Linked DNA regions of Candidatus Kuenenia stuttgartiensis. The protein of the gene in region 2 interacts with the protein of the main gene of each other region in a pairwise test. Links are inferred from orthologs where the notes say so. Each region holds a gene or a part of one and is shown on either strand. Other genes may lie near its edges.

Region 1 (5,136 bases), 830 kb from region 2 along the record:
AAAAATATAAAAAGTTAAAGGATATCCAAGAGAAACCCATCGCGAAGTTACCATTAGTCAGCATCATTATTCCCACTTACAACAGACCAGGCACCCTGAAGATTGCACTGGAGAGTATTGTCGCACAAACGTACAAGTTTATTGAAACCATTGTAGTTAACGACGCCGGAATAGATGTGCTAAATGTCATTGATACATTCAGGGATCGATTATCTATCAAATATTTCGTTCACAATATAAATAAAGATCGCTCTGCTGCAAGAAATACTGCAATAAAACATGCTTCTGGTAAATATATTGCGTATCTTGATGATGATGATATTTTTTATCCCGACCATATTGAAACACTGGTCAGCTTTCTGGAAACAAACAATACTTATAAAGTTGCTTATACAGATGCTTACAGGGCATTTCAAGAGAAGGAACACGGAAAATATATAACAAAAAACAAAGAGATACCTTATTCTTTTGACTTTGACTATGATCGTATCCTTACGGGTAATTTTATACCGACGCCCTGTATTATGCATTATAAATCGTGCATTGACGTTGTAGGAATATTTGATGAAACGCTTGGTGCTCACGAGGACTGGGATTTATGGATAAGGATGTCAACAAAATTCCAATTTGCGCATATCAGGAAAATTACCTGTGAATATTCCTGGAGGGAAGATGGCTCGTCAACCACATTCGGTAGAAAAGAGGTAATGGATTATACAAGAAATGTTGTTTTACAACGGGGAATAAAAATTTACCGGGAAAAACAAATTAGAGGACTATTTAATAGAGCGGAAGCTTCATTTCAAAGTGGTGCTTACAACGAAGCGATTGATGCATATAAAAAAGCCATCGAAACAAGCCCTTCTCCCAAGCAACAATTACCGCCGGAAGAAACTTCCCGCCTTTATGACGCATACTACAATCTTGCCCTTTCATACATAAATACCCAAAAGGTAGACGATGCCATTGCTGCTTTCCGAAAGGCAGTTGAATTACACAATGCTGACGCCACTATTTATAACAATTTGGGCGTTTTGTATTTCAGGAAAAGAATGCATGATGATGCAAGGCACTGCTTTGAAAAGGCATTGGCAATAGACGTTGATTACGCAGAGGCGCAACAAAATCTTGAAAAAATATCCAGCCTGAAAATTTCATAACACTGGTATACCGCAGAGAAGACGGAGAACGCAAAAGACATGGACAGACTTATGGCTGACAATGTGAAATATTATGACATACACAGAGCTGACGGGCCGCGCCGTATATTTCACCATGCACCCGATGTCTTTAAGGAAAATAAACAATCAAATATCTGACGCGTCTCAGGAGCCGATAGTATCAGATAGACAAATTTGTGAAGGGGTGCATTCCTGATTTTTTATAACCGTTTGTGTGATTGGGGCAAAACTACGCTGCAAGGGATGTGACAAGCCTGTCCCCCGCTGGCGGGGGAATAAGGGGGTGGAATTGTCTGCGGAGGAAATCTGGAAGGTTTATAACATGAATAGCCATAAGTTTTTCTTCTAATTCCTAAGCTTTGCGTGGAAATGCATGTCACGAAACAGGATAAAATTGTCCATTTGACCCGTGTGCGGAGCGTAGGAAAGAGGGGCAAGTTTGTTTTCATAATAAAGGGGTAGTTGAATCGATGGAGAAATCCAGTCCACCCCCTGAACCCCCGCCAGCGGGGGACATTGTTTGAACAACAGGAGCATTCCCGATTTTTTGGTTAACTAATTGTACATTGTAACACAAGCATCCTGCTTGTGGCATTTTGCCCTCAAGCTGGAAGCTTGAGTTACTATTCTCTCCCCCTGCTAAATGACATTTTTACAAAAAATCGGGAATGCTCCCCCCTTGATTAGGAGACAGAGTGCATGGGCTCCATCCGTTACCATTAAAAAAATATATGACCGTGTTGTTGCATCTTTTCTCTTCGCTATTTAAAGTGTTAGGCATACTGCCTTGTTCTTTATGAAAGGCAATATCACGGAAGGTGGCTAAATTAACAGAACACTCGCATAATGCCCCTATTCGTGCCAATTTTCAGTGCTGCATACTTTCTTCATTGAGATATGCCCGTTATTTTTCAATAAGGGTCAATTGGTAAAAGGAAGGTACAGAAAAAAGCGTTTTTATTTTTTGAAGGCGTGTATTAATAAACTGTTGTAAAGATTCACCCCGTTAGAGTCCGCTAATATTCATCGTCATCAGAAATTCGGCATTTGTTTTTGTTTTTGAAAGCCTGTTCTTTAATAATTCCATAGCTTCTATAGGATTCATTTCGTTAAGCACCTTTCTGAGTATCCAGATGCGTTTAATTTCGTCTGCATTAACAATTAACTCTTCTTTGCGGGTACCTGAACGGGTAATATCAATTGCGGGAAACAGTCTGCGGTCTGCCAGCTTCCTGTCAAGATGAAGCTCCATATTGCCAGTGCCCTTGAACTCTTCAAAAATAACCTCATCCATCCTGCTTCCCGTATCAACAAGTGCGGTTGCAATGATGGTAAGGCTGCCGCCTTCTTCAATGTTTCTTGCAGCCCCGAAAAACCTTTTAGGTTTCTGAAGGGCACTTGCATCCACACCGCCGGACAGTATTTTGCCACTGTGGGGAATCTCTGTGTTGTATGCCCTTGCCAGTCTTGTGATGGAATCGAGCAGCACAACAACGTCTTTGCCATATTCCACCATGCGTTTTGCCTTTTCTATTACCATTTCCGCAACCTGAATATGCCTGCTTGCCGGCTCATCGAAGGTAGATCCTATAACCTCCGCATCAACCGACCTGTCCATATCCGTAACTTCTTCCGGCCTTTCATCGATGAGCAGGATAATCAAATACGCTTCGGGATGGTTTTTTGTAATACTATTTGCTACTTTTTGAAGCAACACTGTTTTCCCCGTGCGTGGAGGCGCTACGATTAAACCCCTCTGGCCTTTGCCGATAGGCGTAACAAAATCCATAATTCTTGTCTCAAGTTCAGCAGGATCTTTTTCTAAAAAAAGCCTTTCAGTTGGGTGAAGGGGAGTCAGGTCATCAAAAACAATCTTATCTCCCATCATTTCCGGATTTTCAAAATTTATTGCCTCAACACGCAACAATGCAAAATACCGTTCTGAATCCTTTGGTGGCCTTATTTGCCCTGATACAACAGCGCCGGTACGAATGCCAAAACGGCGTATTTGCGAAGGCGAAATGTAGATGTCGTCCGGGCAAGGCAGGTAATTATAGTCAGGTGAACGGAGAAAACCAAAACCCTCCGGAAGCACCTCCACTACGCCTTCTCCGTACATCAGACCATTTTGATTGACTCTTTCCTTCAGGATTTTAAAGATCAGTTCCTGCTTCTTTAATCCCGTGTATTCTTTAAGCCCTTCCTTCTTGGCGATATCCTGTAATTCCTTGATTGTTTTCTTTTGCAGTTCTGTTATGTGCATTTTGCCGCGTTTGATTTCCTCATATTTTTCATTTGTTTCTTTATCTATTACTTCTATTTCTTTTTTACTGTCCAAGACCATATTCATTGTCTCCTTACCTTTCATAACTATTTATCCTCTATATAAAGTTGCCAGAATTTTTTGACTTGCAGAAATGTATTATCGACCGAGAAATTATTATCAATAATATAATCCGCCTTGTTTTTCTTCTCTTGCAGATCCATCTGGAAAGATTCTCTTTTTTCCAATTCTCCTTTGCTCCAGTGCCTGCTGATTTGACTTCGCTTTATCCGTTGGTCTTTGCCGGTATTTACAAATACCACATAATCACATACCATTGAAAGCCCCGATTCTTCTAATAAAGCAGCATCGATAACGATAGCATGCTTTTTGCCGCGATGTATTATGTCGTCAATTTTTGCATAGATTTGTTTTATAATAATGGGATGCAATATCGAGCATAAAGTATCCAAACCGGCCTTATCCCTGAATACGATCTCTGCCAGTTGTCTGCGGTCTATTCCGCCATAGCCATTTTTCACCGTATTGCCATATGTTTCTATTATATTTTTTTTAATCTCATCTCTTAAAAGCAGTGTATGGCACATCTCATCGGCATCGATGTGTGCCGCTCCCAGCGAAGCCAGCATCCGGGCAATGGCACTTTTTCCGCTGGCGATGCCTCCTGTTATGCCAATAATTTTTGGTCTGTTGCGCACTATGTTTCCATCCAGTTTTTCCCCGTCTTGATATTCACCTTAACGGGAACCCTGAGCGTTACGGCATGCCCCATTTCTTCCTGCACCATTATACGAGTCTGCTCCAGCGCCTGTACCCCTACTTCAAAAAGCAGTTCATCATGTATTTGCAGCAGCATGCGTGCTTCATAATCCCCGCATTTCAATTTTGAATAAATATTGTTCATTGCAACCTTTATCAAATCAGCGGCGGAGCCTTGAATTATCGTGTTTATGGCAATACGCTCCGCGAGGTTTCTGAACCGTTTATTCTTTGCATTAATATCGGGAATGGCACGTTTTCTATTAAAAAGTGTTTTTACATATCCCATTTCTTTCGCCTCTTCGACTACCTTATCCCTGAATTCCCGCACCCCCTGATACAAAGTAAAATATGCATCGATAAAATCTTTTGCATCATTTAATGAAAGACCGGTATCCCGTGAAAGCCCATATTCATTAAGTCCGTAAATAATGCCAAAGTTTATCGCTTTCGCATTGCGCCGCATTTCTGTCGTTACGTTTTCCAGAGGAACATGATAAATGGAGGACGCCACCGCAGCGTGAATATCCAAATCTTCCCTGAACGCCTCCATCAGCGCCGTATCTTCAGAAAAATGTGCAAGTATCCTTAACTCGATTTGCGAATAATCCGCCGACAAGAACACTGCGTTTTTTCCGGATGGAATAAACGCCCTGCGAATTTGTTTGCCAATATCTGTTTTGACCGGAATATTCTGAAGATTTGGATTACTGCTGCTGAGGCGGCCAGTTGACGTCACTGTTTGATTAAAGGTCGTATGGATTTTCCCTGTATCCTGATTTAAGAGATTCGGCAAGGCGTCTGCATACGTGCTTTTAAGCTTCGCAAGCTGCCGGTATTCCAGCGCCAGTTTTGGCAATGGATGACGCCATGCAAGGGAAGCCAGCACGTTTGCATCTGTTGATACGCCTG
Region 2 (5,027 bases):
CTATTGCCGTCTTGCCTATTTTCTTAAACGCAACCGCTGCAAGAGAATTTTTAACAACCTCCATAAGTATCTTCTTCTGCCATAATTCATTTCGCAACTGATTAAACTGCAAAGCAGTGATACCTCTATAACCAACTACCAGATAGCTACTCTTATCATCATAACGAGAAATCAGTTCTTTTATTGTAAGTTCTTTTAATTCATTTGGCATTGTTCTGTCTATTCCCTTAGCTACACATTTTAAAATTAAATTTGCAACATTACGCCAGGACTCATCGTCGAAGAAAGTGAAACCTTCTCTATATACATCCCTTTTGCAGCCGATGGACGCAAGTTCAATATATGTTTAATAAATGTGTTTATATTGTCGGCAAGATCTGCAACGGAAAACGACAGCTTTCCAGCAATTGCATGAACATTTCCACCAGCATCATTTCTAAACTCAATTTTACCTGCTTTAAACTCCCTAACAGCTGTTTCTACATCGTCGGTTACAGTTCCCGACTTGGGAGACGGCATTTTACCCTGAGGACCTAACACTTTACCTAATTTACCAACTATTCTCATCATATCCGGAGTAGAAATTGCGACGTCAAAATCCCCCCATCCCCCCTCAACCTTTTTCACCAGATCTTCAGCACCAACCTCTTCAGCTCCTGCATCTTTCGCAATAGTTGCTTTTTCTCCAACGGCAAAAACTATCACCTTTAAACTTTTGCCAATACCCTTCGGCAAAGATATAGCACCTCTAACAAGCTGGTCTGATTGTTTTGCATCGATACCCAACTTAATTACGACTTCGACACTTTCATCGAACTTTGCAGTCTTAAAAGATTTAAGATGTTTTAAGGCATCCTCTAATTCGTATTTTTTGTTTATATCTATATGTTTTAAAGATTCTAAATATCTTTTACTTCTTTTTAGCATTTTATAAATCCTTCTGATTAAACACAACTTCTCCCATTTTCATACACTAATCCACAATTTTAAGCCCCATAGTATGAGCAGTTCCTTCTATTATCCTCATTGCACTTTCTAAATTACTAACATTTAAATCTGCCAACTTTCTAGCTGCTATTTCCCTGATTTGTTGTTTGTTAACTTGCCCAACCTTCTGCCGATTTGGCTCTGGCGAACCTTTAACAATACCTGCGGATTGTTTTAATAGCACAGAAGCAGGCGGAGACTTAATTATAAAGGTAAACGTTTTATCTTTAAAAACAGTAATCTCTGCAGGAGTTAAAATTCCCTGCAAATCTTTCGTTTTATCGTTAAACTGCTTCACAAATTGCCCGATATTTACTCCATGCTGCCCAAGTGCCGGACCAACCGGAGGTGCAGGGGTTGCCTGCCCTGCCGGACACTGCAACTTGATTTTAGCCAAAATCTCCTTTGCCATTACATTCTCCTACCTTTAAATTGACTCTACTTGCCAATATTCTAATTCAACTGGCGTTGCCCTTCCGAACACGGTAAGCATAACCTTAACGCGGCCACTCGCAGGCAAAACCTCTTCAACTATTCCATCATAATTCTCAAACGGTCCTTCTTTTATTCGTACCTTCTCGCCTTCATTAAATTCGATCTTTGCACGCGGCCTTTCTTCTTTCTGATCCAGATCAGAAAGAAGTTTTTCAACCTCATATTTGGTCATAGGCACAGGCTTACTCTGGCCGCCAATAAATTCCCCTGTGCCTGAAGTTTCGCGAATCGTAAACCAAACTTCCTTTGGAATTTGACCTTTTTCGTCTACCTCAATCTCTACCATTATGTATCCTGGATATATTTTGCGGTCAGATACCCTCTTCTTACCACCCTTAACCTCAGAAATTTTCTCACTCGGCACCAGTACATTTGTAATCAGGCTCTCCATACCCTGTGCTCTTATACGCTCTACTAAATTGTCCCTGACTTTATCTTCTCTATTGCTTTGCACACGCAAAACAAACCATTCCTTTGGCATCTATTTATAAACCTATAAAAACCTAAAAATTTCACGTCTAAAATTCAATGCGATTGCATCGCGTATAATCAAGGAATGAGTAAAATGCGCCGAAAAACCCATCAAAAGTACGTCAATCAGCACACAGGCTTTATAGTACTCCAATATACTCCATGAAGAAGGAGACGACCCAGTCTACACCTAATATAAAAAATCCTATGATTACCACAGATATAATCACAACAATCGTGGAGCCAACCAACTCATATCTTGTAGGCCATGATACTTTCTGAAGTTCATTTTGAGTTTCAACTAAAAATTCTACTGCTTTTTTTCCGCCTTCATCAATAGGCCTCAGCCCGGTTTTAAAGCCAGCAACCAAGATACAAATCAGATACCCCAGAAAAACAAAAAGCGCAACCGAACAAATTAATCCCCATGTAAGCTCAATATCTACAAGGGGAACCCTCGCATTTTCAAATATATTTGGCAATCCTATCAAGACATTGTACAACGAAATGGAAGCAAACAACGCTAGCAACCCTAACGCAATACCAACAACTATCCTGCTATAAGATCCTTGGCCCTTCTTATGAATAACAAACAATGACATTAGCTTATCTTATTACTCTTGATCTAAGATTGAAAATAATTAAATGGCAGGTCTGGAGGGATTCGAACCCCCAACACCCGGATTTGGAGTCCAGTGCTCTACCAATTAGAGCTACAGACCTTTAGTTACACCCAAACACACAGAAAACTACTTTTTATATTCTTTGTGGAACACATGCCTTCCACAGTTCTTACAAAATTTCTTCAATTCCAACTTTTCCGCCTGCTTTGCCTTTTTAGGCGTTCTGTAGTTCCTGTTGGAACATTCACGACAAACCAGGGTAATATACTCTCGCATCAACAAACCCTCAAAACCACATTATAATTTATTCAACAATTTTTGTAACGACACCTGCACCCACTGTCTTCCCACCTTCCCGAATTGCAAACCGCAGCCCCTCATCCATAGCTATCGGCGTTACCAATGCTACATTGATCTTCACGTTATCTCCAGGCATCACCATCTCCGCACCGCCTGTCAAAGTTACCACCCCGGTCACGTCAGTCGTCCTAAAATAAAACTGTGGTCTATATCCATTAAAAAAGGGAGTATGCCTTCCTCCCTCTTCCTTAGTCAATATATACACCTCCGCTTCGTATTTAGTATGCGGCGTTATACTGCCGGGTTTCGCTAACACCTGACCACGCTCCAGATCATTCTTCTCCACCCCCCGCAGCAACAATCCCAGGTTATCCCCTGCCTGTCCCTCATCCAACGTTTTGTTAAACATTTCCACACCAGTAACCACAGACTTCTTTATATCCGGCTTAATCCCAACAACATCTACTTCATCTCCTACCTTCACTCTACCCTTCTCAACCCTGCCTGTTCCAACTGTACCACGCCCTTTTATGCTAAACACATCTTCCACGGACATCAAAAACGGCTTATCTATTTCCCTTACAGGATCGGGGATGTAAGTATCCACCGCATCCATTAGTTTCAATATCGGACCACAACTCGCACATTCAGCACCTCCACATCCACACTGTGCCGCCTTCAGCGCAGAACCCTTCACTACAGGTATCTCATCCCCAGGAAAATCATATTTACTCAATAGCTCCCTTATTTCCATCTCTACAAGTTCCAACAGCTCCTGATCCTCTAACATATCCACCTTATTCAGGAACACCACAATCCTGGGAACTCCCACCTGCCTTGACAACAATATATGCTCGCGGGTCTGCGGCATCGGACCATCCGGCGCACTTACAACCAATATCGCTCCATCCATCTGCGCCGCACCTGTTATCATATTCTTTACATAATCTGCATGTCCAGGACAGTCCACATGCGCGTAATGCCTCTTCTTCGTCTCATACTCCACATGCGATATCGCTATCGTTATACCTCGTTCGCGCTCTTCAGGAGCCTTGTCAATTGAATCAAACGGCCTATCCTTCGCCAACCCCTGCTTCGACAATACATGCGTTATTACTGACGTCAGCGTTGTCTTACCATGATCCACATGCCCTATCGTACCTATGTTTAAATGCGGCTTTGTTCGCTGAAATACTTCTTTAGCCATGCGCTACCCCTTTTATCTTAATATTTTCACCATTATATAATTGCCCAAAATATATTTCCTTAAAAACTCCCACTACACATATCCACAAACTAGCAAAGACCACGACACTGCATATCAAACGCAAGCGCTGCCTGCATTTTATCTGGAGCTGCTGATGGGATTTGAACCCATGACCTCGTCCTTACCAAGGACGTGCTCCACCACTGAGCTACAGCAGCAATTGCTCATTATTCAACAAAACTATAGATACCGTTATATTTAAACTATACATACTTTTTCAAAAAAGCCAGAATTTATCAAATATAACAAAAAAAATATAAATGTCAAACAAAATAAGCCGAAACCCACAAATTATCTAAGCAATCCAAAATTAAGTAATATCAAAACATCAATTGCATCCAAATTGTTCGGCAAAAATACTTCCGTCTGAAATGATTTACATTGATTAGGAAATATTGCAAAAGTAAAACTTTTTACATTTTAAACCCTTGCATACTTAAACATGGCAAGATTAAACTTAGTGCCGCTGAAGAATTACAACATACATTAATAATGCAACGTATACGATATTATACGTACCATGTTGAACGAAAGACTTTCTCGATAATTATAAAATTTTATACGAATTTTTCAAAAGCGGGCGATGGGAATCGAACCCACATGACTAGCTTGGAAGGCTAGGGCTCTACCATTGAGCTACGCCCGCAAACAAAGCATCATTTATGACATTTTTTCAAAAGACATCAAAAACCAAGATAGTTTGCGAAACCTAGATATTATTCAAAAAAAACGAATATTTTGCTGTCAAGCCAATATGGCAATATGTTCCAGAAGAACCTCTTTTTAGTTTCCCTCCCCAACAACCCCAAGAAAATGTCTGTCCGTCAATAAAAAAAGGTTCGCAGACAATTCAGCGATAACTATTCAGCGTAATTTATTAAACT

Evidence for each region. The genes of interacting proteins can lie anywhere in the genome.
Region 1: the proteins of nusG (region 2) and rho interact in binary tests that used the Escherichia coli proteins (3 or more experiments, as listed by UniProt). The link is inferred for Candidatus Kuenenia stuttgartiensis from one-to-one orthologs.

What each region holds. Positions count from the first base shown.
Region 1 is NZ_LT934425.1:2,170,854-2,175,989, forward strand. Bases 1,369-4,314 are described here. They hold rho (transcription termination factor Rho), read right to left. Parts: upstream 3,550-4,314; coding sequence 2,188-3,549; downstream 1,369-2,187. Other genes in these bases: coaE (dephospho-CoA kinase), read right to left, coding at 3,552-4,163; polA (DNA polymerase I), read right to left, coding at 4,163-4,314. Also shown: KSMBR1_RS09980 (glycosyltransferase), read left to right, coding at 1-1,160; more of polA, read right to left, coding at 4,315-5,136. UniProt on the Escherichia coli protein: Facilitates transcription termination by a mechanism that involves Rho binding to the nascent RNA, activation of Rho's RNA-dependent ATPase activity, and release of the mRNA from the DNA template.
Region 2 is NZ_LT934425.1:3,004,371-3,009,397, reverse strand. What follows is about bases 190-3,041. They hold nusG (transcription termination/antitermination protein NusG), read right to left. Parts: upstream 1,964-3,041; coding sequence 1,415-1,963; downstream 190-1,414. Other genes in these bases: tuf (elongation factor Tu), read right to left, coding at 2,881-3,041; rpmG (50S ribosomal protein L33), read right to left, coding at 2,703-2,852; secE (preprotein translocase subunit SecE), read right to left, coding at 2,094-2,555; rplK (50S ribosomal protein L11), read right to left, coding at 974-1,399; rplA (50S ribosomal protein L1), read right to left, coding at 247-927. In the rest of the region: more of rplJ, read right to left, coding at 1-189; more of tuf, read right to left, coding at 3,042-4,083. UniProt on the Escherichia coli protein: Part of the processive rRNA transcription and antitermination complex (rrnTAC). The complex forms an RNA-chaperone ring around the RNA exit tunnel of RNA polymerase (RNAP).